Regions from separate parts of the Janthinobacterium kumbetense genome, predicted to be linked through region 1. Evidence: predicted binding sites of a transcription regulator. Region 1 holds the regulator's gene; each other region holds the start of a gene.
The links. The regulator FNR, encoded in region 1, switches genes on or off when oxygen is low (the NO sensors DNR and NnrR bind a similar motif). The targets are predictions, from matches to a motif close to TTGATNNNNATCAA.
Positions count from the first base shown of each region.

Region 2: the regulator FNR is predicted to act here: its motif matches at 6,751-6,764, upstream of NCG91_RS22855 (FeoA family protein).
Region 3: the regulator FNR is predicted to act here: its motif matches at 2,779-2,792, upstream of NCG91_RS22295 (bacteriohemerythrin).

Region 1 is NZ_JAMQGR010000002.1:719,956-730,005, forward strand. It holds gene NCG91_RS10655 (response regulator) at 1-2,163, opposite strand, end outside; gene fnr (fumarate/nitrate reduction transcriptional regulator Fnr) at 2,413-3,171, shown strand; gene NCG91_RS10665 (FixH family protein) at 3,175-3,699, opposite strand; gene ccoG (cytochrome c oxidase accessory protein CcoG) at 3,802-5,184, opposite strand; gene ccoP (cytochrome-c oxidase, cbb3-type subunit III) at 5,187-6,107, opposite strand; gene NCG91_RS10680 (cbb3-type cytochrome oxidase subunit 3) at 6,100-6,303, opposite strand; gene ccoO (cytochrome-c oxidase, cbb3-type subunit II) at 6,305-6,919, opposite strand; gene ccoN (cytochrome-c oxidase, cbb3-type subunit I) at 6,935-8,362, opposite strand; gene ccoS (cbb3-type cytochrome oxidase assembly protein CcoS) at 8,600-8,776, opposite strand; gene NCG91_RS10700 (heavy metal translocating P-type ATPase) at 8,776-10,050, opposite strand, start outside.
Region 2 is NZ_JAMQGR010000010.1:78,159-88,208, reverse strand. It holds gene NCG91_RS22905 (YceI family protein) at 1-157, opposite strand, end outside; gene NCG91_RS22900 (YceI family protein) at 264-818, opposite strand; gene NCG91_RS22895 (cytochrome b) at 922-1,446, opposite strand; gene purB (adenylosuccinate lyase) at 1,633-3,012, opposite strand; gene NCG91_RS22885 (glutathione S-transferase N-terminal domain-containing protein) at 3,290-3,904, shown strand; gene bfr (bacterioferritin) at 3,963-4,439, opposite strand; gene NCG91_RS22875 (hypothetical protein) at 4,692-4,856, shown strand; gene NCG91_RS22870 (Fe2+-dependent dioxygenase) at 4,861-5,541, shown strand; gene NCG91_RS22865 (energy transducer TonB) at 5,696-6,397, opposite strand; gene NCG91_RS22860 ((2Fe-2S)-binding protein) at 6,415-6,630, opposite strand; gene NCG91_RS22855 (FeoA family protein) at 7,043-7,327, shown strand; gene feoB (ferrous iron transporter B) at 7,330-9,231, shown strand; gene NCG91_RS22845 (hypothetical protein) at 9,241-9,516, shown strand; gene NCG91_RS22840 (hypothetical protein) at 9,581-9,742, shown strand; gene NCG91_RS22835 (AraC family transcriptional regulator) at 9,779-10,050, opposite strand, start outside.
Region 3 is NZ_JAMQGR010000009.1:169,672-179,721, reverse strand. It holds gene NCG91_RS22310 (PepSY domain-containing protein) at 1-1,942, shown strand, start outside; gene NCG91_RS22305 (hypothetical protein) at 2,080-2,262, shown strand; gene NCG91_RS22300 (hypothetical protein) at 2,414-2,569, shown strand; gene NCG91_RS22295 (bacteriohemerythrin) at 2,868-3,266, shown strand; gene NCG91_RS22290 (hypothetical protein) at 3,270-4,133, opposite strand; gene NCG91_RS22285 (TonB-dependent siderophore receptor) at 4,470-6,704, shown strand; gene NCG91_RS22280 (nucleotidyltransferase domain-containing protein) at 6,720-7,481, opposite strand; gene NCG91_RS22275 (methylated-DNA--[protein]-cysteine S-methyltransferase) at 7,576-8,142, shown strand; gene NCG91_RS22270 (DUF1294 domain-containing protein) at 8,201-8,575, shown strand; gene NCG91_RS22265 (hypothetical protein) at 8,700-9,089, shown strand; gene NCG91_RS22260 (hypothetical protein) at 9,171-9,890, opposite strand; gene NCG91_RS22255 (hypothetical protein) at 10,049-10,050, shown strand, end outside.

The sequences.
Region 1 (10,050 bases):
TTCTTCCAGGTGGTTGCGGGCGAAGGCGTTGACCATCACCACGATGGGCTGGCGCTGGCCGCTGGCCGCCTGGCGGATGGCCTTGGCCGTGGCCAGGCCATCCATGACGGGCATGTGCCAGTCGGCCAGCACCACGTCGTACGGTTGCTGCTGCGCCAGGCGTTCGCGGTACAGTTCGATGGCGGCAAAACCGGAGTCCACTTCGTCGGCCAGCCAGCCCCACGCCTCGATCAGCTTGACGATCAGTTCGCGCGTGGTGCGGTTGTCGTCGGCCACCAGCAGGCGCAGCTGGCCCAGCGCCGGCGTGCGCCGCGTTTCTGCCGGCTGCGCCAGCATCTCGAAGGGCACGCTGAACCAGAAGCGGCTGCCCTTGCCTTCGCTGCTGGCGACGGCGATGTCGCCGCCCATCATGTGGATCAGCTGCTTGCTGATGGCCAAGCCCAGGCCCGTGCCGCCGAAGCGCCGCGTGATGCTCTGGTCGCCCTGGGAAAACGCGGCAAACAGCTGCTGTTGCTGCAGTTCCGTCATGCCGATGCCCGTGTCGCGCACTTCGAAGCGCAGCCAGGCGCGGCCGCTCTCGCTCTCGGCCAGGCTGACGGCCACCACCACTTCGCCGCTCTCCGTGAACTTGATGGCGTTGCCGGCCAGGTTGACGAGGATTTGCTGCAGGCGCTGGGCGTCGCCCACGAGGCGCCGCGGCACGTCGGGCTCGACGGCGATGGCCAGTTCCAGCTCCTTTTCGCCCGCATTCATCGTCATCGTCGTGGCCAGGGTATTCATGACTTCATCGAGGTCGAATTCGACGGGCGACAATTCCATGCGCCGCGCCTCGATCTTCGAATAGTCGAGCACGTCGTTGAGGATGCCCAGCAGCGACTGGCCCGCTACTCTGACCATGGTCAGATACTTGCGTTGTTCCGTGTCGAGCCTGGTATTGCCCAGCAAATACACCATGCCCAGCACGGCATTGAGGGGCGTGCGGATTTCATGGCTCATGTTGGCCACGAAATCGCTCTTCGCGCGGTTGGCCGCCTCGGCCCGGTCGCGTTCCTGTTCCAGCTCCGCCGCGCGCGATTCGAGCTCCTGCTGCAGGCGGTCGCGTTCGCTCATCAGGCCGTTGAACGCTTCCGTCAGTTCGCCGATCTCGTCGCGCTGCTGCACCGGCACGGGCGTGAAGCGGCTGCCGCTGGTGCGCAGGGCTTGCAGGGTGTCGCGCAGGCGCACCAGCGGCGACAGCAGGCGCACGGTGACCCAGCCCAGCACAAAGGCGGCCAGCAGCGAGGCGAGGATGCTCCACAGCACCAATCGGTACAGCACGCCATCGAACGGTTCGAAGGCATCCTCGACGGGGAGCGAGGCGGCCAGCAGCCAGTTCACGGATTTCAGGCGCTTGAAGCTGTTGACGGCCGTGATGCCGCGGCTGTTGGTGCTGACCATGCTGCCTTCGCCATCTTCCTTCAGCAGCTGGGTCGTCGTCAGGTTGGCGTTCGGCTTGCGCGGTTGCAGCAAGCGGCTGGTATCGGGGTGCAGCACGTAGCGCGGCACGGCGCCGCGCGTGAGGATGAAGTAATAGCCGTTCTTGCCGATCTTTTCCGAGCGCAGGCGGCCCAGCAGGTTGTCCTTGTACAGGCGCAGCACGCCGATCACCACGCCGGCCACCTGGCCATCGGCGGCCAGCACGGGCGCCACCATCTGCACGATGGGCATGCCGCTCGACTTGCCCAGCATCGGTTCGGTGATCATGGGCTGGCGCGTGCGCAGGACGGTCTGGAAATACTCGCGCTCGGCGACGTTGATGCCGGCGCGCCCCGCCACTTCCGGCATGTCGGCCACGACGGCGCCATGCGCGTCGAGCACCAGCACGTCATCGAACAGCACCAGCATCGAGCGGCGCGAATAGTATTCGCGCAATTGGGCGGGCCGGGCGATCAATTCCGGCGGCTGCTGTCGGGCCGTCAGGGTGACGATCTGCAGCAGCATGCCCAGCTTGTCGTCGAGTTCGGCGGCGGTGCGGGTGATCAGGGACGATTGCTGGCTCAGCAGTACTCGGGTGAAGTCGTCGCGCATGTGCTGCACCTGGATCATGGTGACCAGCGCGATCATGGCGATCGAGGTCAGGCTGGTGGCCAGCGCGACTTTTGCTTTAATGCCGAGAGGCTTCATGATTTCCTTTTCAGTACCGGGCGGCACAGGCGGCAGATAATGCTGTCAGGAATTTTCCTATCAATGCCCCAGCTTGGCAAGCGCCGCCGCGCAAATTGCCCGCCCCGTACGGGCTTTTGACGATGTTGCCATATAATTAAAGGCTGGACGTCGTTTATTCGCCGAATTTACGGTGAAATTGGCATACGGCAACCCTGTATGCGGCTGTATGCAGTAAACTTGTTGTTGCATTTTCTAAAAGGTACCGACATGACTGAAGCGCTACTCACTCCAACCTTGCCCACCGTGAACGTGGAGGCGTTGCGTGCGCGATGCTCGACCTGCAGCATGCATCAATTGTGCCTGCCGATGGGCCTCGATGTGGGCGACATGGACAGGCTGGATCAGATCATCGGCCGCCGCCGCAAGATTGTGCGCGGCGCCTCGCTGTTCCGCATCGGCGACTCGTTCCAGAACCTGTATGCGATCCGCCTGGGGCATTTCAAGACGTACCAGATCAATCCGGGCGGCGAAGAGCAGGTGACGGGCTTCCAGATGGCGGGCGAACTGCTGGGCATGGACGCCATCAGCGCCGACCGCCACCACTGTAATGCGGTGGCGCTGGAAGACAGCGAAGTGTGTGAAATCCCGTTTTCCAGCCTGGAACAATTGCTGGGCAATATGCCGACCCTGCTGCGCCATTTCCACCGCATGATGAGCCAGGAAATCACGCGCGAGCAAAGCGTCATGCTGTTGCTGGGCAATATGCAGGCGACGCAGCGCTTTGCCGCCTTCATCGTCAACCTGGCGTCGCGCTATGAAGCGCGCGGCTATTCGGGCAGCAATTTCCAGCTGCGCATGTCGCGCGAGGAAATCGGCAACTACCTGGGCCTGACCATCGAGAGCGTCAGCCGCCTGCTGTCGAAGTTCAAGAAGGAAGGCTGGCTGCGCGTCTCGAACCGGGAAATTGAAATCCTGCAGCCGGCCAAGTTAAAAGCCATTACGGCCGGCACGGACGTCTGCAAGTAAGACTTACAGTTCCTCGTCCGCATGCAGCGCGATGCTGCGCTGCAGGGGCCAGGTCCAGATGCCGGACAGGCGCCACTCGCGTTTGTCGTTTTCCACCAGCACTTGCCAGCGGCTGCGCTCGAGCATCGGCAGCGCCACGGAAAAATTGCCGGCTGCGTCGGGCTGCACCAGCACCTTGATATCCTTTTCCGGCAGGGTCGCATGCGCCAGGTGCAGCTGCAAAGGCGCCTGATAGGCCTTGCCGAAGCTGTGCACGGAACCGGTCAGGCGTGCTTGCGCCACGTCATACGACAGGCGCGTATCCATCGCCAGGTCGCTGGCGATCGTGTCGCGCTTCAAATCCTGGTTGATCGCCTTGCCCTGCTTGTAATAATCGCCCACCACCAGCGCATCGGGCTGCGTAAACGCGATATAGCCCATGAAGCTGCCGACGACCACGGACAGGCCGGGGCCGATCATCAGCAGCCATGGCCAGCGATGCTTGTACCACGGTGCAACGGGTGCTTGCAGTTTCAGACTGTCGGACATGGTATTTCTCCTGTGTAAACGGCCAATCCCCGTGCGGGGACCGGCCTTCCTGCAACTTCGTGGCGGCGGCGAGGGCACCCGGTCCCCGTCCGCCTTTCCTTGTTAACGTGGCACGATGAATACCGCGCTTTCACGCACATGCAGCGATGGGTCGTCCAGCGATTGCAATTCGATCGCAATCTTGTTCGAGCCCTTCTCTCCCACGCCGTGCGGCACGCGCAGGCGGATCGGCCAACCCAGCGTTTCCGTCGGCTGCAAGGTCACTTCTTCGCGCGTCAGCAAGGTCAGGCCCGGCAAGCCGGAAGCGCTGATTTTGAAATGCTGGCTTTGCTCCGACGTGTTCATGATCTGCAGGCGGTAGACGTTTTCGATCATGCCGTCTTCCACTTCGCGTCCCATGGAACCGCGGTCGCGGATCACGTCCATTTTTAGGGGCGTGCGCAGGGCCAGCGAAGTACACACGGCGATGATGATCAGGGCCAGGATGGAAGTGTAGATCAAGACGCGCGGGCGCATGGCGCGCTGGCGTATCTGCTTCGAATTGAAGTTGTTTTCCATCGCATGGTCGGTACTGTAGCGTACCAGTCCCCGTGGCCGGTCGACCTTGTCCATCACGCTGTTGCAGGCATCGACGCAAGCGGCGCAACCGATGCATTCATACTGCAGGCCGTTACGGATATCGATGCCGGTCGGACACACCTGCACGCACAGGGTACAGTCGATGCAATCGCCCAGCTTGTCGTTGTTGCCGGCCTTCTTGCTCATGGCGCCACGTGGTTCACCGCGCTTGGCATCGTAGGTGATGATCAGGGTGTCCTGGTCGAACATGGCGCTCTGGAAGCGCGCGTAGGGGCACATGTATTTGCACACCTGCTCGCGCAGCCAGCCCGCGTTGCCGTAGGTTGCCAGACTGTAGAACAAGACCCAGAACCATTCCCAGGGACCGAAGTTCAGCGTGGTCACCGACTGCGCCAGTTCCTTGATCGGCGTGAAGTAGCCGACAAAGGTAAAGCCCGTCCACAGGGCGATGGCGCCCCATACCAGGTGCTTAGCCGTCTTCTTGAACGCCTTGCGCACGGAGGGGCCCTGCTTGTCGAGGGCCATGCGCGCGCTGCGCGTACCCTCGATGCGGCGTTCGACCCACAGGAAAATTTCCGTGTATACCGTTTGCGGGCAAGAGAACCCGCACCACACCCGCCCGGCAATGGCCGTGACGAGGAACAACAAATACGCACAGATGATCAGCAGGGCCGCCAGATAGATGAAATCCTGGGGCCACAGCACGACGCCGAAAATGTAGAACTTGCGCGTGGTCAAATCGAACAGCAGGGCTTGCCTGCCATTCCAGGTCAACCACGGCAAGCCGTAGAACGCGAGCTGGGTAAGCCATACGCATACCCATCGCCAGGTAGCGTAGCGTCCTTTGGCCTCGCGAGGGTAGATTTGCTCGCGGGCCGCATACATCTTGATGACTTGAGGTTCCATTTTTACTTTGCGGGTGCCTGCGGATTCGACAGGCTCCAGACATACGCCGACAGCACGTGTACCTTGGATTCGCCGAGGAAATCGCTGAAGGCCGGCATGGTGTTGCTGCGTCCCTTGCGTACGGTTTCCATGATGGTGTCGGCGCTGCCGCCGTACAGCCAGGTCTTGTCCGTCAGGTTTGGCGCGCCCAGCATCTGGTTACCCTTGGCATCGGCGCCATGACAGGCCATGCAGGCGCCGAACTTGGCCTTGCCCAGCACCGACTTGACGGGATCCGAGGTCGAGCCGGACAGGCTCAGCACATAATGGGCCACGTTCTCGACATCCTTTTCGGACCCTAGGGCGGCGCCCATCGGTGGCATTTGCCCATTGCGGCCGTGCATGATGGTGGTCTTGATGATGTCGGGTTCGCCGCCATACAGCCAGTCCTTGTCGGTCAGGTTGGGGAAGCCCTTGTTGCCGCGCGCATCCGAACCGTGGCATTGCGCGCAGTAGGTCAGGAACAGGCGCTGGCCGATGGCTTGCGCCTGCGGATCGGCGGCCACCGTCTTCAAGTCCTGGCTCAGGTACTTGTTGAACAAGGGACCGTAGTCGGCTTCCGCCTTCTTCAGCTCTTCCTCGTACTGGCCCGTCGATTTCCAGCCCAGGCTGCCGGCATAGTTGCCCAGGCCCGGATACAGGAACAGGTACGCCAGCGAGAAGACGATGGTGATGTAGAACAACCACATCCACCAGCGCGGCATCGGCGTATTGAGTTCCTTCAAGTCCTCGTCCCAGACGTGGCCCGTGGTGCCGTCGGCGGGGGCGCCGGCCGGCACTTTCACTTTCGACTGCGAGTACAGCAGCACGCCGCAGCCGATGATGCCCAGCAGGGACAGCACGATCACATAGATATTCCAGAAGCCGTTGGTAAAGTCAGCCATGGTTATGCTCCTTCGCCAGGGTCGTCTCGGCCTCGGCCGGATAGTCGAGCGCGTCGTCGGCGAACGGCAGACGTGCCGCCGCGTCGAAGTCGCTGTTGCTGCGGCTGAACGTCCACCACAGGATGCCCACGAACGTCGTAAAGGAAACCACCGTCATGACGCTGCTGGCGCTGTCAAACAGGTTTTCGATTGCCATGCTAATTCCTTGTTTTGATTAATGTACCGAGGCCTTGCAGATAGGCGACCAGGGCGTCTTCTTCCGTCTTGTCCTGCAGCTGCGCGGGGCCGGCGGCGATCTCTGCATCGCTGTACGGCTGGCCCAGGCGTTTCAGGGCGCGCATCTTCGGCATGATGTCGTCAGGCACCAGCTTGGTCTTCGCCAGCCAGGGGTAGGACGGCATGTTCGACTCGGGCACCACGTCGCGCGGGTTGTTCAAGTGCGTGCGGTGCCATTCGTCGCTGTAGCGCGCGCCCACGCGGGCCAGGTCGGGCCCCGTGCGTTTGGAACCCCACTGGAACGGACGGTCGTAGACGAATTCGCCGGCGACCGAATAGTGGCCATAGCGTTCCGTTTCCGCGCGCAGCGGACGCACCATCTGCGAGTGGCAGTTGTAGCAGCCTTCGCGCACGTAAATGTCGCGGCCTGCCAGGCGCAGCGGCGAGTACGGTTTCAGGCCGGCGACGGGTTCCGTCGTGCTCTTCTGGAAGAACAGGGGAACGATCTCGACGGCGCCGCCGATGCTGATCACCACCGTGACCAGGGCGATCAGCAGCCAGGGGTTTCTTTCAATCCATGCATGTGAAAATTTCATTTGCTTTCGCTCCTATCAGGCGTGCGCCGCGTTCAGTTCCGGAATGCGGGCGACGGGGAGTTTGCTGCCGCGCAGAGTCATCCAGGTGTTGTAGCCCATGATGCACATACCCGACAGGTACAGCAGGCCACCGGCCACGCGCACCACGTAGTACGGATACGTCGCTTTCACGCTCTCGACAAAGGTGTAGGTCAGGGTGCCGTCCGGATTGACCGCGCGCCACATCAGGCCCTGCATCACGCCGGCGATCCACATTGCGGCGATGTACAGCACGATGCCGATGGTGGCCACCCAGAAGTGCACGTCGACCAGGCGCGTGCTGTGCATCTGCGTGCGGCCCGCCAGGCGCGGCAGCAGGTAGTAGATCGAACCCATGGTGATGAAGCCCACCCAGCCCAGGGCGCCCGCATGCACGTGGGCAACGGTCCAGTCGGTGTAGTGCGACAGCGAGTTGATGGTCTTGATCGACATCATCGGACCTTCGAAGGTGGCGATGCCGTAGAACGACAGCGAAACGATCATGAATTTCAGGATCGGATCGGTACGCAGCTTGTGCCAGGCGCCCGACAGGGTCATGATGCCGTTGATCATGCCGCCCCAGCTTGGTGCCAGGAGGACCAGCGAGAAGACCATGCCGATCGATTGCGTCCAGTCAGGCAATGCCGTGTAGTGCAGGTGATGCGGGCCCGCCCACATGTAGGTGAAGATCAGCGCCCAGAAGTGGACGATCGACAGACGGTACGAGTACACGGGGCGCTCGGCTTGTTTCGGGATGAAGTAGTACACCATGCCCAGGTAGCCGGCGGTCAGGATGAAACCCACCGCGTTATGGCCATACCACCACTGGATCATCGCGTCCTGCACGCCCGCATAGGCGGAATACGACTTGGTGAACGAGGCTGGCATGACGGCGCCATTGACCACGTGCAAGATCGTCACGGCCAGGATGTAGGCGCCGAAGAACCAGTTGGCCACGTAGATGTGCTTGACCTTGCGCTTGATCAAGGTGCCGAAGAAAACGATGGCGTAAGCGATCCAGACGACGGCGATGAGGATGGCGATAGGCCATTCCAGTTCCGCGTATTCCTTGCCGCGTGTCATGCCCAAGGGCAGGGTGACGACGGCGCACAGGATCACCGCTTGCCAGCCCCAGAACGTGAAGGCGGCCAGTTTGTCGGAAAACAGGCGCACCTGGCAGGTGCGTTGTACAACGTAGTACGAAGTAGCGAACAGGCCGCAGATGCCGAAGGCGAAAATCACCGCATTCGTGTGCAGCGGACGCAAGCGTCCGTATGTCAGCCATGGTATGTCGAGGTTCAGGGCAGGCCAGGCCAGCTGAGCGGCGATGATAACGCCAACCAGCATGCCGATGATGCCCCATACCACAGTAGCGACCGCGAATTGCTTCACGATCTTGTAGTTATAGTTCAGCGATTGATCCACAAAGACTCTCCCTGGAATTACTATTTATGATGGTGGCCAGAGAGTAAGTGTTTGACCGGGAAAAAACTTTGATGTGGATCAAAATTCCCCGGATGAAATAAGCGTAGCGAAGTGGCATCGAAATAAAGTGATATTTCGATCAAAAAAGCCATGCAAGATCCCTGCAAGCGCTGCTTGACCTGTGTCAAAAGACGCTTGCCGGCGCTGGCGGGCGCCAGCGTATTGCGTGGGAAAAAGTCAGGCCGGCGGTTCGCCGGGCGCCGGCTTGGCCGGCGTGTCGTCGTCCTGCAGCACGCGCAGGCCAGGTCCGACGAGGTCGTCGAACTGGCCGCTGTCCGAGGCCGTGAAATACACCCACAGGGCGATGAAGACGACCACGACGCTTAAGGGGATGAGGAGGTAGAGAGCTTCCATTAGACTTTCCGCAGGCGCAGGGCGTTGGCGATGACGACGGCCGAGCTGGCAGCCATGCCGACGCCGGACAGCCAGGGGTTGAGGAAACCCAGCGCGGCGGCCGGGATGGCCGTCAGATTGTACAGGGTTGCCCAGCCGAGGTTTTCGCGGATGATGCGCATGCTGCGCGCCGCCGTTTTCGCCGTGTCGAGCACGGAAACCAGTTGGCTCGACAGCAGCACCGTGTCCGCATGCGCCTGCGCCAGCGCGGCGCCGGAACCCATGGCGAAGGACACGTCGGCACCGCTCAGTACGGCGGCGTCGTTGATGCCGTCGCCGACCATCGCCACCACGGCGCCCGTGGCCTGCAATTGCTGGACGAAATCGAGCTTTTCATCGGGCAGGCATTCGCCGCACGCCGTGTTGATGCCCAGTTCCGTCGCCACGCTTTGCGTCAGCGCTTCCTGGTCGCCGCTGAGCAGCACGACTTGCTTGCCGCGCCGGTGGAAATACGCGACGACGTCAGCCGCTTCCGGGCGCAACGCGTCGCTGAGTAAAAAGCGCGTCAGCCAGCGCCCCTGCGTGCCCAGGTACAGCGGCGTCATGCCCTGCATGCCGACGGCCGTGTCGCCCAGCGGCGGCCCGGCGAGGGCGGCGACAAAGGCCGCATTGCCCAGGCGGTAGCGCACGCCGTCGACGATGCCCTCCAGGCCCTGGCCTTGCACTTCTTGCAATTGTTCCGCATGCGCGCGCGGCGGTTGTCCTGGCAAGCCTTCTGCCGCTGCCAGGATGGCCTGCGCCAGCGGATGGGCGCTGCCCGCTTCCAGCGCGGCGGCCACCTGCAGGCAAGCGTCCTCGCCCATGCTGCCGAGCCCCTCGGTTTGCCGCAGCACGGGCCGGCCCAGGGTCAGGGTGCCCGTCTTGTCGAAGACGATGTGGGTGGCGCGGTGCAAGGTTTCCAGCACATGCGGCTGGACGATCAGCACGCCGCGCCGCAGCAGGCTGTCGGTGGCGGCCGCCAGCGCCGTCGGCGTGGCGAGAGACAGCGCGCAGGGGCAGGACACGACCAGCACGGCGATGGCCACGGGCCACGCTTGCGACGGGTCATGCCAGCTCCAGAAGGCGAACACGGCGATGGCAAACAGCAGCAGGCCCAGCACGAACCAGGCGGCGACCTTGTCGGCCCATTGGGCGATCTGCGGCTTGCCGCTGCCGGCCCGCTCGATCAGTTTCAACAGGTCGGACAGGGTGCTTTCGCGCGCCGGTTTGAGCACGCGCAAGATGAGCGCCGCGCT
Region 2 (10,050 bases), on a different contig from region 1:
TGTTGAACTTGCCACGCCACACGGACATGCCCATGTGATCGGCTTCGAAGCTGGGGAAGGTGTGCGTCGGGTCGAGGTTGTAGGTGTCGGTAGCGGCCATGGCCGAACCGGCGCCGGCGGCTGCCAGCACGGCGATCATCAAGTGCTTAAGTTTCATCAATATCCTAAAGAGAACCGGTTGGTGGTGTGATTTTAATCAGTAACGGTTGAAAAACGTTCAGGGCAAGGCAAGAGCAACGCAGCCATGGACGTTTTCTCAGGTGTTACTGCGCGGCGACGTGGAACTTGATGGTGACCTCATCGGCAACCATGCTCGTGTCTTTCCACTCGCCTTCGCCGATGTTGTAGGTCAGGCGCTTGATCGGCAGGGCGCCGTCGAATGCATATTTGCCGCCGTCGGCTTTCACCGTCAGGGGGAAGGTCACGTCGGTGGTCTTGCCTTTGATGCTCAGCTTGCCGCTGACCGTCAGCTTGCCCGCGCCGGCGGCCTTGATGCTGCTCGAGACGAAGGTGGCTTTCGGAAACTGGGCCGCGTTAAACCATTCTTTCTTGGCCACTTCCTTGTTGTATTCCGGGTCGCCGATATCGATGCTGGCCGTCTCGATTTCCACCGATGCTTTCGACGCATCCGGCGTGGCCGGGTTGTAATCGATGGCGATATTGAATTTCTTGAACTTCGCTTCCACGGGCACGTTCATTTGCTTGAACACGGCCGACACGCTGGTCTTGGCGGGATCGACTTTCAGCAGGGTGGCGGCGGTGGCGGCCACGGACAGGCCCAGCAGGGAAGCGAGGACGATGCGTTGGGTGGTTTTCATCTTATTTTTCCTGGAGTTTCAGTGAGCAAAGCAGATTAAGAAGGGCTTGGAACGCCGGACAAAACCGCAAATCGCGACGCGCAGCAGGTTTGGTTCGACGTTCCTATGGCAGCATGCGTTTCAGTACGCCATCGCGGTCGATGAACTGGTGCTTCAGCGCCGCCAGCACATGGGCGGCCACGGCGGCGGCCATCGTCATGTTCAGAACATAATGAATCTCTTTTAAAAGTGGCTTAAGTTCCGGATTCGGCGCCATGATGACGGGCAGCTGGAACAGGCCCAGATAGACCACGGGAACGCCGGCGGCCAGGGTGTACAGGTAGCCGGAGACGGGCACGGCGAAGATCAGGATATACAGCAGCACGTGCATGGCGTCGGCCGCCTTCTTTTGCCAGGCCACCATGCTGGCAGGGTGTGGTGGCGGCACGTTGGCCTTGCGCCATAACAGGCGGATGGCGGCGATGGCCAGCACGGTCACGCCCAGCCACTTATGCCACGAGAAATATTTGAGTTTGGTGGGCGTCAGGCCGGGAATGTCGACCATGACCAGGCCCATGACGAAGGCGCTGATGATCAGCAGGGCGGTCAGCCAGTGCAGGATGATGGCGGTGGTGGTGTAGCGTTGCATCGACGGCTTTCTTGAAAGTAGTACGTGTTAGGACTAATTCGGCCTAATATACCAAAGAAAAGCAAATTGCGCTGCGTGCTGCAGATTCTACAAGAAAGATTGCCGGAAAAACCGCGGGGCGGGCAGCATTTGTGTGCTGGCCGCCCCGCGGGAGTGGGATCGTGAGGATCCCCATGTGGAAACTGCTTAGATGGCTTTGGCCAATTGCGCGGCGATACCGATGTAGTTAGCCGGCGTCATGGTCAGGAGCACGTCCTTGGCATCCTGCGGAATGGCCAGGCCATTGACGAAGGTTTGCAGCGCTTCTTTCGAGATGCCCTTGCCGCGCGTCAGCTCTTTCAGCTGCTCGTACGGGTTTTCGATGCCATAGCGGCGCATCACGGTTTGCACGGGCTCGGCCAGCACTTCCCACGTCGCGTCCAGGTCTTGCGCCAGGCGCGCATGGTTCACTTCCAGCTTGTTCAAGCCGCGCAGGCAGCTGTCATAGGCCAGCAGGGTGTAACCGAGGCCCACGCCGATATTGCGCAGCACGGTCGAATCGGTCAGGTCGCGCTGCATGCGCGAGACGGGCAGTTTTTCCGACAGGTGTTTCAGCACGGCGTTGGCCAGGCCCAGGTTGCCTTCCGAGTTTTCGAAGTCGATCGGGTTGACCTTGTGCGGCATGGTCGAGGAACCGATTTCGCCCGCTTTCAGTTTTTGCTTGAAGTAGCCCAGCGACACGTACGTCCAGATGTCGCGGTTCAGGTCGAGCAAGATCGTGTTGGCGCGCGCGAAGGCGTCGAACAGCTCGGCCATGTAGTCGTGCGGCTCGATCTGGATGGTGTACGGATTGAACACCAGGCCCAGGCGCTGTTCGATGACGGCCTTGGAGAAAGCCGGCCAGTCGAAGCCGGGGTAGGCGGACAGGTGGGCGTTGTAGTTGCCGACGGCGCCATTCATCTTGCCGAGGATTTCCACTTGCTCGATGCGTTTTACGGCGCGCTGCAGGCGGGCCACGACGTTGGCAAATTCCTTGCCCAGGGTGGTCGGGCTGGCCGTCTGGCCGTGCGTGCGCGACAGCATCGGCACGTCCGCATTGTCGTGCGCGATTTGCGTCAGCTTTGCCACCAGGCCGTTCAAGGCCGGCAGCATCACGCCATCGCGGGCCGCTTTCAGCATCATGCCGTGCGAAGTGTTGTTGATGTCTTCCGAGGTGCAGGCGAAATGGATGAATTCCGACGCCGCCACCAGTTCCGGCACGTCTGCCACTTGTTCCTTCAGCCAGTACTCGACGGCCTTGACATCATGGTTGGTGACCGCTTCGATGGCCTTGATGCGGGCCGCGTCGGCTTCCGAGAAGTCGGCTGCCATCTTGTCGAGCAGGGCGCTCGCTTCGGCCGAAAACGGCTTGATTTCGGCGAAACCGGCTTGCGACAGCGCTTGCAGCCAGGAGATTTCCACTTTCACGCGGTGGTGCATGAAACCGGCTTCGGACAGGATCGGGCGCAGCAGATCGGTCTTGCTGGCGTAGCGGCCATCGAGCGGAGACAGGGCCGACAGCGTGGAATACGGAGTAGTAGAAGTCATGAGAGCGGACGCAAGTTAAAGAAACGGTTGGCGTGTGGCGCGCGGGGAGGGCAGGGCTATTGCAATACAGCAACACTGACGGCGCCACAGTAAAGGGCGATTTTACCACCGCTGGCCGCTGGCCAGCCGTCCGTTGGCCGCCGGCGCAGCGCAATCTGGCCGAATCCGGCGCCGATGCGGCGTGCCTGCCACACACGAGGGGCCGCCGGGCGCGTGCTGCCAAACAGCGCTGCCGCCGATGCTATACTGCTTGCTGCTCCCTTACCTTAAAGTACCTATGAAACTGATCGGTTCCCTCGCCAGCCCGTATGTCCGCAAAGCCCGCATCGTGCTGGCGGAAAAAAAGCTCGACTATGTCTTCGAGCTGGAAAACGTGTGGGTGCCGGAAACCCGCATCGCCCAGGCCAATCCCTTGGGCAAGGTGCCCTGCCTGGTGATGGAGGATGGCAGCACCTTGATCGATTCGAAAGTCATCGTCGAATACCTCGACACGCTCACGCCCGTGTGCAAGCTGCTGCCGGCCGGCGGCAACGGCCGCGAGCGGGCCGATATCAAGAACTGGGAAGCGCTGGCCGACGGCATTCTCGACGCGGGCGTGCTGGTGCGCCTGGAGCGCACGCAGCGCCCGCCCGAGCAGCAAAGCGCGGCCTGGATCGCGCGCCAGCTGGACAAAGTCACCCTGGGCCTGGCGGCGCTGGAAGCGCGCCTGGGCGAGAGCGCATATTGCGCCGGCAAGAACTACACGCTGGCCGACGTGGCCGTGGGCTGCACCCTGGGCTGGCTCAGCTTCCGCTTCCCGGAAATCGACTGGCGCGCCGATCACCCCGCGCTGGCGCGCCTGTTCGACAAATTGTCCGAACGCCCATCGTTCAAGGATACCGTGCCGCAGTAAAGGCGCGGACGTAAAAAAACCGGCGATTGCCGGTTTTTTTATCTGCCTCGAAGAAAAATTACTCTTCAATCGCCATCTGGCTTTGCAGGTAGTTCTGGATGCCGACTTTGGCGATCAGGTCGATCTGCGTTTCCAGCCAGTCGATATGTTCTTCCGTATCTTCCAGGATCATCAGGAACAAGTCGCGCGAGACGTAGTCGCCCGCTTTTTCGCTGATGGCGATGCCTTCCTTGACGGTGGCGTGCGCGGCGCGTTCCAGCTTCAAGTCGCATTCCAGCATTTCCGGCGTGTTCTCGCCGATCAGCAGCTTGTGCAGCGCTTGCAGGTTCGGCAGGCCGTCGAGCATCAGGATGCGGTCGATCAGCTTGTCGGCGTGTTTCATTTCGCCGATCGATTCTTCGTATTCCTTCTTGCCCAGCTTCTCCAGGCCCCAGTGCTTGTACATGCGCGCATGCAGGAAGTACTGGTTGATGGCCGACAGTTCGTTGGTGAGCTGTGCGTTGAGCATGCGGATGACTTCTTTATCGCCCTTCATGGGATTTCCTTTGTTCTGTGTCGCGTTCGATGATGAAACCGGAGGCTGCTGGCGTTCACTGCCGGGTGGCGCTGGCTGCCTGGTGGCGCGCAGGTTGCCGGTTTCGCTATGCCCGCATGATAGCGCAAAATATGGGCGATTTCGGGCGGTAAACGGCATTTTTCCGTCTTTTTAACGTAAATATCGTGCGAATAAAACCCATTCTCAAATGGATTGGCACATTTTTCCGTTTTTTATTTGCTAAGGAAAATGATGGCCATTCTCATTCGCGTTCCTGGCGCTTTTTTGCTGCTGCTGGCGCGCCTGCATGGCCGCGCTGAAAAGGCGGGAAATGTTGCTCCGTTCTTGCTTTTGTGTCTTCTTGGCCGCTGCCGGCGATGCGATAATCAGGCAGCGATATTTACTGAAAAAGGATAGCAAGATGATGCTGCATATACCCGGCGTGCTGACGCCGGAACAGGTCACGCAGTTTCGCCAGCGCCTGGCGCAGACGGACTGGGTCGACGGGCGCGCCAGCGTCGGGGCGCAAGGCGCGCAAGTCAAGCGCAACCGCCAGCTGGCGGAAGGTTCGCCGCTGGCGCTGGAACTGGGCGAGATCGTCAGCCGCGCGCTGATGGCCAATCCCCTGTTCTTTTCAGCCGTGCTGCCGCTGCGCATCCTGCCGCCGTTCTTCAACAGCTATGCGGGCGGCGAGCACTACGGCTTGCATATCGACGGCGCCATCCGCACGCCGAAAAACGGCATGCAATCGATGCGCGCCGACGTCTCGTCGACCGTGTTCCTGAGCGAGCCGGACGAGTACGAAGGCGGCGAGCTGGTGGTGGTCGACGCGTATGGCACGCATGAAGTGAAATTGCCGGCCGGCGACGTGATCGTGTATCCGTCGAGCAGCGTGCATCAGGTACTGCCCGTCACCAGCGGCGAGCGCATCTGCTCCTTCCTGTGGACGCAAAGCATGGTGCGCGAGGATTGGAAGCGCAGCATGCTGTTTGAGCTCGATCAAAACATCCAGAGCGTGCGCGGAGAACACGGCGATTCGCCGGCGACGGTGGGCTTGACGGGGCATTATCACAACCTGCTCAGGATGTGGGCGGAGATGTAGCGCGCAAAAAAAAGTCTGCCTGGCCCGGGGATGTAGGCTGGCAGACTGAAACAAGCAGTTGCTTGACTGGTACAGAAAACAGGGCGCAAAAAAGCAAGCAGGGCACAGGGTGCGGTGCTTGCGGGCTGGCAGCGGCGCAAGGGCCGCCGGAAGGCTAGCTCAGTTGGAAGGTCAGCGGTACTAACACGTACACGGGAACAGGCTTGCCGTTTTCGATCATCGGCTTGAACAGCGCGCGCTGGGCTGCCTGGCGGCCCGCTTCATCGAGGTTGCCGTAGCCGGTCGATTTATGGATCAGGATTTGCTCGGGCAAGCCCTTTTCATTGATCAGGATGCGCAACACCACGGTGCCGCTCTCGCCCAGGCGGCGCGACAGATTCGGGTAGATCAGTTGCGGCGCCTTGATGTATTCGACGCTGCTGACGGTGCGCGGCGTCGACGGCGCCGGTGGCGTCGGCGACGGTGTCGATGGCGCTGTCGGCGCGGCGGTGGCAACCGGTGCCGCTTCGGCGCGCGTCGGCTGCGGCGGCGTGATCGTCGGTTCGCTCGGCGCCACGGCGATCAGCGGCAGCGGCGGGATCACGGCGCGCGGCACGGGGGCGCTCAATTCCACGGTTTTCGGTACGGACGGTGCTGGCGGCTTGGGCGGCGCCGGCGGGGCGATGATGCTGATGGTGGTGATGGTCGGCATGGCCGCCGTGACCACACGGCTCAGCAGGCCGCTCTGGATGGCGTAAAAGCCGGCGATGTGCAGGACGACGATGGCCATCAGCGGCGCGAATTTGTTGCGCTTCTTGTCGAAGTCGGCAAATTGCTGCACGGCCTGCACCGTTACGGGCGGGGGCATCATCGTCATGGCGTTCATCGCTTTCTTTAGTTTGTCAGTACAGCTCGCATCAATACGGTTTCTTGCAGCGCCACGGTGGCGTTCAGGTGATCGTTCAGCACTTCCCGCGCGCAGGTGTGGCATTTGCCGCAGCAGGTGGCCACGCCCAGGTCGCGGCGCAGTTCGGCCATGCTGGACAGGCCAAGATCGACGGCTTGACGGATTTCACGATCAGATATGTTGTTGCAGACACATACAATCATTGATACACCTTCTGGCTAGAGGATGAGCAGACACTAGTGCTGGAAAGCATTGTTGCTAGTGTTTTAATGAGAATCATTATCATTACGTTTCATTGTCGCGCAAAGCGGGGGACAATGCAAGTGATTTTGATCAAGTGTGCGGCAATTGGCGGCCTGGCGCCGCAGCTTCACAGGCCATGTTTCCGAATGACGCAGCCCTTGATGGGGGCGGCTCTCCGGGCTAAATAAAAACTATTCGCATTCATGTTTATAATGCTGGTATTGTCTCGGACGGTCACCGTCTGGACAGATTGAATGGCCGCTTGTCGGTAATGCGCAACAGTTGCGTTTTACCTCACAAACCTGGAACCGGTGCAAGGCGCCTTGCGCCGTCGCCGGTATCAGGTGTTCTTAATTTGAACGGAATTTGCTCATGACTCTAGTTCCACCCATGATGACGCTCGATGCGCTGGCAGTCGGCCAGAGCGGCACGGTGTTGCATATCACGCCCCACACGGCAGGACAGACGGAGGACGGCGTCGACCTGGCCCGCCGCCTGATGGAGCTGGGGTTCGTTCCCGGCGAACGAATCCGCATGCTCAAGCGCGGCATTCCCGGCGGCGATCCGCTGGCCATCAAGGTCGGCAATGCCACGTTCGCACTGCGCCGCTTCGAAGCGGCGCTGATTACGATTCAACCGCTGCTTCAACCGGAATGACCATGGGTGCTGTCGAAACTATCGTGGATGCAGGCGTGCACAAGCCGCCGCATCAGCCACAAATTGCCTTGCTGGGCAATCCGAACTGCGGCAAGACCGCCCTGTTCAACCGTTTGACGGGCGCGCGCCAGAAAGTGGCGAACTACGCCGGCGTGACCATCGAGCGCAAGGAAGGCCATTTCACCTCGCCAGCCGGCAAGCCCGTGCGCCTGCTCGATCTGCCGGGCGCCTACAGCCTGTCGGCCACCACGCCCGATGAAGCCATCACGCGCGACGTGGTGGGCGGCTTGCGCCGCGGCGACCCGCGTCCGGACGCCATCATCTGCGTGGTCGACGCCACCAACCTGCGCCTGAATCTGCGCCTGGTGCTGGAAGTCAAGCGCCTGGGCCTGCCCATGCTGCTGGCGCTGAACATGACGGACGTGGCGCGCAAGCGCGGCATGCTGATCGACACGGTGAAACTGTCGCAGGAACTGGGCATGCCCGTGGTGGAAACCGTGGCGGTGCAGCACGATGGCGAAAAAGCCTTGCTGAACGCCATCGACGCCATGCTGCCGCTGCCGGCCGTGGAAGCGAAACCGCTGGCGGCCATCGATGCCGTCACCGTCGAAGAAACCCAGCGCGAAGTGCGCCGCATCCTGTCCGCCGTCAGCAATGACACGAGCGACAAGGGCAACCTGACGGAAAAGATCGACGACGTGGTGCTGCACCCCGTGTTCGGTCCCATCATCCTGGCCGTGCTGATGTTCCTGATCTTCCAGGCCGTGTTTGCCTGGGCCGCCACGCCGATGGAAATGATCACCGATGGCGTGGGCCACCTGGGCGCCGTACTGACGGCGAACATGCCAGACGGTCACCTGAAAAGCTTGCTGGTGGAAGGCATCATCGGCGGCGTCGGCAGCGTGCTGGTGTTCCTGCCGCAGATACTGATCCTGTTCTTCTTCATCCTGAGCCTGGAAGACTGCGGCTACCTGCCGCGCGCCGCCTTCCTGCTGGATCGCCTGATGGGCGGCGTGGGCCTGTCCGGCCGCGCCTTCATCCCGCTGCTGTCGAGCTTTGCCTGCGCCATTCCCGGCGTGATGGCGGCGCGTACCATCCAGAATCCGCGCGACCGTCTGGTCACCATCATGATCGCGCCGCTGATGACGTGTTCGGCGCGCCTGCCCGTGTATGCGCTGATCATCGCCGCCTTCATCCCGGAACGCCAGGTATGGGGCTATCTGAGCCTGCAAGGCCTGGTGCTGTTCGTGCTGTACTTCGCCGGCATCATCTCGGCCATGGCCGTGGCCTGGGTCATGAAGCGCGGCATGGGCGTGCGCGGCAACCAGCCGCTGATGCTGGAATTGCCCGCCTATCACTGGCCGCACTTGCGCAACCTGGCCGTCAGCCTGTGGGAGCGCGCGAAGATCTTCCTCACGCGCGTCGGTACCATCATCCTGAGCCTGATGATCATCCTGTGGTTCCTCAGCACCTTCCCCGGCGCGCCGGATAACGCCATCCACCCGCCGATCTACTACAGCCTGGCCGGCATCCTGGGCCGCGGCCTGGAAGTGATCTTCGCGCCCATCGGCTTCAATTGGCAGATCTGCATCGCGCTGGTGCCGGGCATGGCGGCGCGCGAAGTGGCCGTGGGCGCCCTGGGTACCGTGTATGCGCTGTCGCAAACGGGCGACGCGCTGGCCACCACCCTGGAGCCGCTGATCGCCCATTCGTGGTCGCTGGCGACCGCGCTGTCCTTGCTGGCCTGGTATGTGTTCGCGCCGCAGTGCCTGTCGACGCTCTCCGTGGTCAAGCGCGAGACGGGCGGCTGGCGCTATCCGCTGCTGATGGCCGGCTACATGTTTGCCCTGGCGTATGCCGCCTCGTTCATCACGTACCGTGTCGCCCTGATGCTGGGCGCTTAGGAGAAAACCATGTGGCAAACCCTCATCGTCGCCCTGATCGTCGCAGCCGCGCTGTTGCATTTTTCAACCAAGTACCTGCCGGCGGGCGTGCGCCGCGCCATCGTGCGGGGCCTCGTGCGCTGCGGCCTCGATGAAGCGAAGATGTCGACCTTCTTCAAGGTGGCGCCGGGCTGCGGCAGCGGTTGCGGTTCCTGCGGCTCGTGCGACAGCCCGCCGCCGCCGTCAAGCGCGCCGCCAGCCGATGGCAGCAGCAAGCGCGTGATACTGATGCAGGTGCAGCGCTAATTGCAGTGTAGCCACGGGCGCGCCCGTGGGCTACACTGGGCTTTCCGCATGGCAAGGAGTGGCAATGGCGATACTGTTGATCTTCATGTTTTTGTTTGCGGTCGCCACCTGGCTGCTGGCCAGCCGGCGCGGCCGCCACGGGGGACTGTGGTTCGGCATCGGCCTGTTTCTCGGACCGTTTGCCTTGCTGGCGGTGGCGGCCTTGCCGCCGGTGCCGGCGCGCTGACCTTGTATGATTAAAACCCGCAAGCGCGGGTTTTTTTTACGCCTGCGCATCCGCGTGGCGCAGCCGGTACTGGCGCGGCGAGCAAGCCATGACGCGCTTGAAGGCGTGGCTGAAGGCGCTGTCGGAATCGTAGCCCAGCGCCTGCGCGATCAAGGTGACGGGTGCGCTGCCGCCCTTCAGGCGCCGCGTGGCCAGGCGCATGCGCCAGCGCAGCAGATAGTCGAGCGGCGTTACGCCCACCCGCTTCTTGAAGTGCAAGGCAAAGGCGGAGCGCGACTGCCCCGCGACGGCAGCCAGCTGCGACAAGG
Region 3 (10,050 bases), on a different contig from region 1:
CCGTCCGCTGGACTGGCGCACCTGGCTGACCTTCGACCCTGCATTAAAAGGCCGCTCCTTCCTGTGGAACCTGCACGCCGTGGCCGGCACCTGGTGCCTGGTGGTGTACGTGGCGCTGACCCTAACGGGCATTTACTGGAGCTATGACGTGGTGCGCGACAATATCGACGCCTGGGCCGGCAAGCCGCCCCGCGTGGCGCAGGCGCCGGCGAAAAAGGGACCGGCCGGGGAAAAGAAAGAAGCACCGGCCGTCGACCTCGGCCCGGCCTGGAGCAGCTTCCAGCAGCATGCCCCCGGCTGGACCCTGGCCAGCGTGCGCCTGCCGACACGCGCCGGCGAAGCCGTGCAATTCACGTGGCTGGCCAGCGACGCGCCGCACGAGCGGGCGCGCAGCCGCATGAGCATTGCAACGGCCGACGGCGCGGTGACGGAAAACGAACCGTACAGCCAGCAAGCGCTGGGCGCGCGCCTCGTCAACATCATTTATCCGTTGCACATGGGCACGTATTTTGGTTTGCCGGGCCGCATCATCGTCACCCTGGCCAGCCTGGGCCTGCCCCTGTTCGCCATCACGGGCTGGATGCTGTACCTGGGCCGCCGCAAGGCGAAACGCGCCGTGCAGGCGCAGCGCGCCATGCTGGGCGCCGGCGCGCCAGGCCAGGCGAACACGGGCTTGCCCACCTTGGTGGCCTACGCCAGCCAGTCGGGCCAGGCCGAGCGCCTGGCGCTGGAAAGCGCGCGCGCCCTGCAGCAGGCGGGCGTGGCCGTCGACGTGCAATCGCTGGACCGGTTCGATCCCGCACAATTGCGCCAGTACGAACGAGCCCTGATCGTCGCCAGCACCTTTGGCGAAGGCGAGGCGCCGGACGGCACGCGCCGCTTCGCGCGCCTGCTGCAAGCCACCTCCGGCACGCCGCTGGCGGGCCTGGAATTCGGCATGCTGGCCCTGGGCGACCGCCATTACAGCGCCTTCTGCGGCTTCGGCCATGCGCTGGCGCAACAATTGCAGGCACTGGGCGCCACGCCCCTGTTCCCCCTGATCGAAGTGGACAAGCACGACCCCGCCGCCCTGGCCGACTGGTCCACAGCGCTGGCCCGCTGCAGCGGCAGCGCCATCGACGCCATCGGCGTGCAGGAAGAAGCGTCATATGCCGAGTGGCGCCTGGCGCGCCGCGTGCTGCTCAACCCGGGCAGCCAGGGCGGCGAACTGCATGAAATCACCTTGACGGGCCCGGCCGGCGCCAGCTGGGAAGCGGGCGCGCTGGCGGAAATCATTCCCTGCAATGCAGACGGCAGCGATGGCGATGCCAGCAATGCTCATCACGCGCCGCGCAGCTACTCGATCGCCTCGCTGCCGTCCGATGGCGAACTGCAGTTGCTGGTGCGCCAGGAACGCCATGCGGGCGAGGAAAATCAAGGCCATGGCCTCGGCTCCGGCTGGCTGACGCGCTTCGCCCCGCTGGACGCCGCCATCCGCCTGCGCCTGCAAGCCAATCCGGCCTTCGCCCCCACCCTGGTCGACGTGCCCTGCATTTATATCGGCAACGGTTCCGGCCTGGCCGGCCTGCGCTCGCACTTGCGCGCGCGCCAGCGGGCGGGACTGGCCCGCAACTGGCTGCTGTTCGGCGAGCGCCAGCAAGCTTTTGACAGCGTCTGCGGCGCAGAGTTGCAAGGCTGGCTGGACGCTGGCCACCTGGCGCGCCTGGACCGCGTCTTTTCGCGCGATGGCGCCGATGCCGGCAAGCGTGAATACGTGCAAGACCGCCTGCGCGCCAACGCCGGGACGCTGCGCGACTGGCTGGCGCAGGGGGCCATCGTCTACGTGTGCGGCAGCCTGCAAGGCATGGCGGCAGGAATCGATGCTGTACTGCAAGAAATGCTGGGCCAGGAGGGACTCGACGCCCTGCAGGCGGCCGGACGCTACCGCCGCGACGTGTATTGACCTGGCTCAAGCCATCGCCGGCGCCACCCGGCTATGTGGGCCGGCGCACGGTCGGCGCCAGCCATCGGACTACAGTGGGGGCATGGCGGCCGGGCGACAAACTCGCGCCGCCCCACCCACTGTCTGCGAGGCTTCCCATGAAAAACCCCTGGATGAGCATGTACCTGAGCGCCGCCAACCGCATCGCCAACACGGCGCGCGGCCATGCGACGGCCGCCGTCAAGCGCGAAGCGGCGAAAAATACCGGCGTGACGCAAGTGTGGTTCGATTCCTTCCTGCCCCCGACAGGCAAGCCGCGGCGCAGCCGCAAGGCGAAATAAGCTCCTGGCAATGGGCGAACTGGTGCGGTGCATCACAGCAATAAATTGAAGTTTCAATCAGATGAACTAAACTGCAAGCATGGTAGTACATAAGGAAGTGACCGGCAGGCGCCGCATCCCCGCGCCGCCGCCGGGACACCGGGAGACGACCATGTTGACGCTCAAAGTGCTGGCTTGCCTTGCCCTGTCGGCCTTGCTGCTCGTACCCCTCGTGCTGCGCGACGCGATGCAGACGTCCGCCGGGCAGCAGTTGCAGGTGCCGAATGTTGATGCGCAAGGCATGTGGGCCCACTGGCCTAAGCAATAAGACGCGCGGCTGAGAAAACGTCGCTGACTGCGTTGCCGTGCCTCGTCGTACATTCGTACTGCCTTCGGCGCGGCGCCTTGCCAGCGGCGTTTTTCAGCGGCGCTCGGTAGTGGATTGCATCGTTAAAACCGCTTTGTTTTGCGGGTGGGGATTTGTTCTCTCCTCCCATTTATTTTTGCCTTGATTTGCTCCCCCTCTTCGCCGTACTTTTGATCCAGATCATGGATTTCCACCTTTGCTGCGCCCAAACTGGAACAGTCCGCTTCGCACCGTGACGGACTTAACCTGGAGCATCAGCATGGGTAAATCGGATTGGAAGGATGAGATGGCGCTGGGCGTTCCCGTCATCGACGAGGCGCATGAGGCGCTGTTTCAGGAACTGGCGCGGCTGCAGCAGTTGGGCGACCAGCATTTCAGCATGGCGTTTCGCGAGCTGATCGCGGCCGTCGAACGCGATTTCCGCGAGGAAGAGGATTTGATGGAGCAGATCGCCTTTCCCTCGCTGGCCAACCACCGCGAACAGCATGCGCGCGTGCTCAGCGGCCTGCACCATGCCTGGGCCGCCGTCGATGAAGGCGACCTGGAACATGGGCGCCACGCGCTGTCGCTGTTGCCGCAATGGCTGATCTTTCACCAGGCCACGATGGACCTGGCCCTGGCGGCGGCGCTGGAAATGGTGCAGCGCCAGCCTAGCTAGCTTCTACAGCAGCAGCACCGTGGCTTGCTCGGGCAAGACGACGCGGTAGTGTCCCGGGTATTTGTCTTCGCCATCGAAAATCTTGCAAAACACGGGCTGGTTGATGTCGTTGACGGCGGCCTCGTTCATGGGCAGGGTGGCGATCAGCTGCTCGCCTTCGACCAGTTGCAGCGCGCTGCCCCGCTCGGCAGCGCAAAACGCCAGCGATTGCACGTCGCTGGCGAACGGCCGCTTGTACCACGGCGTGATGGCCCGCACGGCGCGCCGGGCGTCCTGCAAGACCTGCCCCACGCGCTTGACGTTCCAGGCATCGCGCGCCACGGACGGCTGGAGCACGATATTCGCCGTCAACTCGCCCCTGCTCTTATTCACCAGGAAAGTACCGTCCTGCGCGGCGATGTCTTCGTTGAGCGGCACGACGAACACGCCGCCGTCGGACACCTTGATCGGCATGGGAGCGCCATTGCCTTGCAAGGCCACGCGCACGTCGTCGATGGTGGCGCTCAGCTTGGCAGGAATCAGGCGCAGGGCCATGACCACGCTGCCGCTCGACACTTGCCACACTTTCCTGGCCGTCAGATAACTGTCGCGGTAAGCCGTGAAGCGCACGCGCGGCGCCTTGGCGTCGCTGCTGGCGGTGACCGTCACCGTTTGCGATGGCAAGGTTTCCTCCGCGCCCGCCGACGCGGTTGGCGCCACGGGCGTGGCTGGCGCAGGGAGTGCCGGCACGAGCGGCGGTGGCGCGACGGCGGCGGGCGGCACGCTGGCGCTCTGCAGCGGCGCGGGGATAGCCGGCGGCGCGTGCTCCTGGGCCTGGCCCAGCGACACGACACACAACCATCCGGCACAAGCGATCCATGTACGCATGCATTTCTTTCAATGAGGAAAATATTTTATCAGCGCCTGCATTATCGCAGAAGGCCAGCCCATGCGCCGCTCCGGGTCTCCCTCCACTCCTGCCCGCACTCTTTTGGTGCGCACGCTTGATTATTTAACAAATACCACTTATATTGATAATGATTCTTATTCACATAAGTGAAGGGAATCGCGCGCCCTTCTTTTCCACTGCCCGCACGCGCCGGGCCTTGCGGTGGAACTGCTATCCAAGCCAGACCACGGGCCAGCGTCACGCCATCCCCCAGCTACTGCGCACCTCGCCAGACGAGATAGGAAAACACACAACTACAATATGCCAGGAAAATGATGCAATCGACGACAGTCTTCCCTCCTTCGCGCCAGCCCGCCTTGCGCCCCCTCCCCCGCCTGTTACACGTCGCCCTGCTGAGCCTAGCCGCCGGCACCGTCTTGCCGGCCCAGGCCGCCGACGCCGCTGCGGCCGACGTCACCATGCCGGCCGTCACCGTGCTGGGCCAGTCGATGGCCAGTACGGAAGGCACGCAGTCGTACACGACAGGCGAAGCGCGCAGCGCCACGCGCATGGACCTGTCCCTGCGCGAAACGCCGCAATCGGTCAGCGTCATCACGCGCCAGTTGCTCGACGACCTGGGCGCCGTGCGGCTGGACCAGGCGCTGGCGCAGACGACGGGCATCCAGGTTGGCCAGAATGACACGGAGCGCACGACCTTTTATGCGCGCGGCTTCGGCATCAACAATATCCAGATCGACGGCATGGCGCGCGGCGGCAATGCGCCATTGCAAGACACGATTTTGTACGACCGCATCGAGGTCGTGCGCGGCGCCACCGGCCTGATGGGCGGCAAGGGCGACCCGTCGGCCACCATCAACATGATACGCAAGCGGCCGACGAAGGAATTCCAGGCCAGCGCCGGCCTCATCATGGGCCGCTGGGATGACCAGCGCGTCGAGGCCGACCTGTCCACGCCGCTGAACCCGCAGGGCAGCGTGCGTGCGCGCACGGCCCTGGCGTGGCAAAAACGCGATTCCTACCTGGACATGTATCACGAACGCAAGACGGTCGGCATGCTCATCGTCGAGGCGGACCTGCGTCCCGGCACCCTGCTCACGGCCGGCGTCGACTTCCAGGACAACCAGCCCACGGGCGCCACCTGGGGCGCCGTGCCCTACTGGAACGCGGACGGCAGCCTGGCCAATTTGCCGCGCAACACCAGCTGGACGGCGCCATGGAGCACCTGGGCCAAAAAACAGCACACGGTGTTTACCTCGGTGGACCAGCGCCTGCCGGGCAACTGGAATCTGCACCTCGGCTATGCGCGCACGGAAAGCACGAACCGCACCACCGTTCTGTATGCGGGCAAAGGTTATCCCGATCCCGCCACGGGCAAAGGCATGGAACTGTGGACGGGCGCCTGGGGCGCGGGCAAAAATTACAGCGACAATTTCGACGTCTACGCCAGCGGGCCGTTTACCTTGCTGGGACGCAAGCACACGGCCATCATCGGCTGGAATGGCGACAACAGCCAGGATCGCTCCATCGGCGGCAAGGAAAAAATCGATTACTCGAAATTCATCCCAGATTACCGCAGCTGGACGGGCAACGTCCCCCGCCCCGTGTTCACCCCGGATGGCTCGCACACGGAAAGCGTGACGCGCCTGGCGGGCGGCTATGTGGCCACGCGTTTGAGCCTGGCCGACCCGCTGCACGTGATCATCGGCGCGCGCAGCAGCACCTATCGCACGGACACGCGCAGCTACAACACGCAAGGCGTGTACACGGGCAGCAGCGACTTTGTGGAAACGCGCAATGAAGTCACGCCGTACGTGGGCGCCGTGTTCGATATCAACAAGCAATATTCCGCCTACGCCAGCTTCACGCAGCTGTTCAACCCGCAAACGAGCAAGGACCGCAACAACCAGTTCCTGGCGCCGGAAACGGGCGACAATGCGGAACTGGGCGTCAAGGGGGAATTCTATGAAGGCAAGCTGAACGCGTCGGCCGCCCTGTTCCACACGAAGAAAAAGAATCTGGCGGAACTCGACCGTTCCGTGCCGCCCGGCTTTTTGCTGCCCGACGGCAGCCAGGCCATGGTGGCCAACGGCGCCGGCGTGACGGCCAAGGGCCTCGAATTCGACGTTTCCGGCCAGTTAACACCCGCCTGGGAAGCGAGCGGCGGCTATACCTATCTGCACGCGGCCGAGGCCGATGGCCGCCGCGCCGCCACCACCCAGCCGCGCCATTTGCTGCGCCTGGCCACCAGCTACCGTTTCGACGGCCGCCTGGCAGGGCTGAAAGCGGGCGCCAGCCTGACGGCGCAAAGCGCCACCTACAGCGAATCGTGGTACGGCCGTCCGCCGTCAAGCGAGATGACGAACATCCCGCAAGCCGGTTATGCGCTGGTCAACGCCATGGCCAGCTATGCCATCAACCGCCATGCCAGCGTGCAGCTGAACGTGAATAACTTGCTCGACAAAAAGTACTACCGCAACGTGGGCTTCTTCGATGGCGTGTTCTGGGGCGAACCGCGCAACGTCAGCCTGGCCGTGCGCACGGCGTTTTAAGCAGGGTGCAGTGCCTCAGGCTGCCGGCGCGCTGCGCCAGTGCGCGGGCGCGGGCAAAGTGAAGCCTTCGAGCAAGGGACCGCCCACGGGCGCCAGCACGGCGGCGGCCACCTGCCCGAACGCATGCTGGCCGGCCGGCAAGTCGCTGGCGACCAGGCGCAGCGCGCCGTCCAGCTGCCCGGCGACGGCGGCGTCGAACGCCTGCAGGCGGCGGAACAGATGCTTGCCGCCGCCGCTCCATACGCCCGCCGCGCGCAAGTGCAAGTCGGCCAGCGCTTCGTACAGCTGGCAAGCCACGGCCAGCGCCTCGCCCGGGTGCGCGCTGTCGACCAGGTCTTCCAGCGCGGTGGTGATGGCGTAGCGGCGCCGCTGCAGGCTTTCCACGTCGAGCAAGGGCGGCCCGGCTGCGGCGATGGCTTGCGCCAGCGCCAGCAGCTGCGCGTGCTGCGCTCCGGGCGCAAGGATGTTCCCCCCTTCCATCACCATCATCACCAGCGGCACCTTGCCGCCCGGCGCATCAATTTCCTTGCAAAAATACGTGAACGTGGCCATGTCGTGCGCGAACAGTTCCACCGTGCGCCCTTCGGCCACGAGGGTGTCGCGCCAGGCGCAATCGACGTGGTCGAACAGCAGCAGCAAGTCGATGTCGGAAGTGGGCGTCTGCCGGCCCGTGGCGAACGAACCGCCGATGATGGCCGCCACGGCCGTGGGATAGCGTTCACGCACCAGCCGCACGGCGATCGCGCGGATAGCGTCATAGGTGGAAATGTCTGTCACAGCCAGTGCTCCTTGCCGAAAAGCACTATCCTACACGCGATACGCGGCCTGCCGCCATCCTGCTACACTGGCGCTCTCTGATCAAGGAACCAACATGGAATACGATTGCATCGTGGTGCCCTCGCCCGTGGGCGAGCTGACGCTGGTGGCGCGCGGAACGGCCCTGGCCGCCATCCTGTGGGAAAACGACAAGCCCAACCGCGTGCGCCTGGGCGCGATGCGCGTCGATGACGGTTGCGCCGTGCTGCAGGAAACAGCGCGCCAGCTGGCGGAATATTTCGCCGGCACGCGCCAGCGTTTTGACGTGCCGCTCGATTTCGCCGGCACCGCCTTCCAGCAGGAAGTGTGGCGCGCACTGCTGACGATACCGTACGGCCAGACGCGCAGCTATGGCGAGATCGCGCGCCAGATCGGCCGTCCCGCCGCCGTGCGCGCCGTGGGCGCCGCCAACGGCAAGAATCCCATTTCCATCATCGCCCCCTGCCACAGGGTCATCGGCGCCACGGGCGAGTTGACGGGCTTTGCGGGCGGCCTGCATGCCAAGGAAACCCTGCTGGCGCTGGAAGGCATCGCCCTGTCCAGCGACCGCGAAGCGCTGAAAACGGGCCACGCCCGCCGCCGCGCCGTACCCATCGATACGGCGCAAGGCTGCTTGTTTTAGGCGCGGCATCGCTCCCCTTGTGGGATACTCACGCCCTCCGTTCAAGCAAACACATCCTATGCCCTACCTTGTCATCCTGTTTTTTGTCGTCCTGTATTTGCTGGCCACGTTCTTTTTCCACATCCCCGCCCTGGTCGCCCTCGTGTATGGCGTGCTGAGCCTGAGCTGTTTCGTTGCCTATGCGATCGACAAATCGGCCGCCAAAGGGGGCCGCTGGCGCACCTCGGAACGCACCTTGCTGCTGCTGGGGCTGCTGTGCGGCTGGCCGGGCGCCGTGCTGGCCCAGCAATGGCTGCGCCACAAGTCCAGCAAGCGCTCGTTCCGCATCCTGTTCTGGATCACGGTCGCCCTCAATATCGGCGCCTTCGTGTATTTCAGCATGCATTACGCGGCGCCCGATATCGGCACCGAGGTGGCGCCCATCGAACTGTAAAACCACTGCAAGCCAAGATGTAACAATTATTGCAGCCCGTTGTTCTTGAAATGATCGCCTGTCAGAATATCAATATTCACGATATTCAAGCCAATTCATTTACACGGGAAAGCCCTTTTCGACCATGCGTACCTTGCAATTCCACAATTCCTTCCTGTTCCGCCTTGCCGCCGCGATTTGTTTCGCCATCACCTTGGCGGGCTGCACGAGCTATCGCTTTATTCCCCCGGACTCCGATGCGGGGCGTCAATGCGTGACGAGTTGCGGGACCAATCGGCAAATATGCATTGCCGGCAAGGAACAAGTTGCCGCGGCCCAGGCGCAAGCTTGCGAGATGCGCAACGTCAGTACCGTTTCCCTCTGCCTGGCCGTGGCGAAAACAGATGCGGACCGGGAACTGTGCTCGAAGAAACGCCAATATTGCGCATCAAACAACTCTGCAACGTGGCAATGCGAGGCGGATTACCGAAGCTGCTATACGCAATGCGGCGGCAGGATCGAGGAAAGCGAATAAACGCTGACAGCCTGATGCCGTCGAACAGGATGCCGCGTGGCGAGCGCAAGGCGCGATGAACGACGCGCGGCAGACAGCTGCTTACTCGCCCAGCAGGCGCAGCGATTCCAGCCAGTCCGCCTTCCATTCGCGCAGCAACGGTTGCGTGGCGAACGCCTTCTTCAGGTGCGCCATCGGCACGCGGTGCACGTCGTGCAAGCCGAACGCCAACGTCACCGGATGCCACAGATGGCTGTTCTTGCCGCCGCGCGAATTCTTGCGCACGCGCGCGCCATCGTCGCCGAAGATGCCCACGCCGCTGGCCAGCCCCTTGTCCAGGTCGACCTTGCCCACGCCGGCAAAGGCCAGCAGAATCTGCTCGCGGGCCAGGCCCTTCAAGGCGCTGGGCAAGACCACGGGGCCCTTGTCCGCCTCTGCGACATCCGGCTGCGGATGCTGCAACTCCTTGAGCAAACGCAACAGATCGCGCTCCTGGAAGTGCAAGCCGTCCAGCGGCGCGCGCAATCCCGGCGCCTTCAGTTCGATGGCGATATTGCCCGAGTCGCGCGTAAAACGCAGCCACACGTCGTCCGCGCCCGAGGCCAGGTGCTGCTTGTCCCCGATAAACACGACGGGCGCCGCATAGCGCGTCACGCCGTCATGGAACAGCTCGGCCCATGCCTCGCTGTAATCGAGCCAGACGTAGGGCAAGCCGCCCTGCTCCAGCAAGCGCGCCAGGGTCCACGGCGTGCCCGTCTGTTCAGCCAGCCAGGCACAGGCGTCAAGGGCGGTGGCGCGGTATGGCAGGGATATGGCAGTCATGGCGGTTCCATCGATAAAAGTGGAGCGCAGTGTAGCAGACCTCGTCCTCATCCCCTTCGGCAGGCGCAGCGGGACGCTGCGCGATGTGCTAGGCTGGAAGCATCAGCACGCGCCATGCCCATTCCGGCCGCCTGGCGCACCACCGCGAGGGGATCACCAT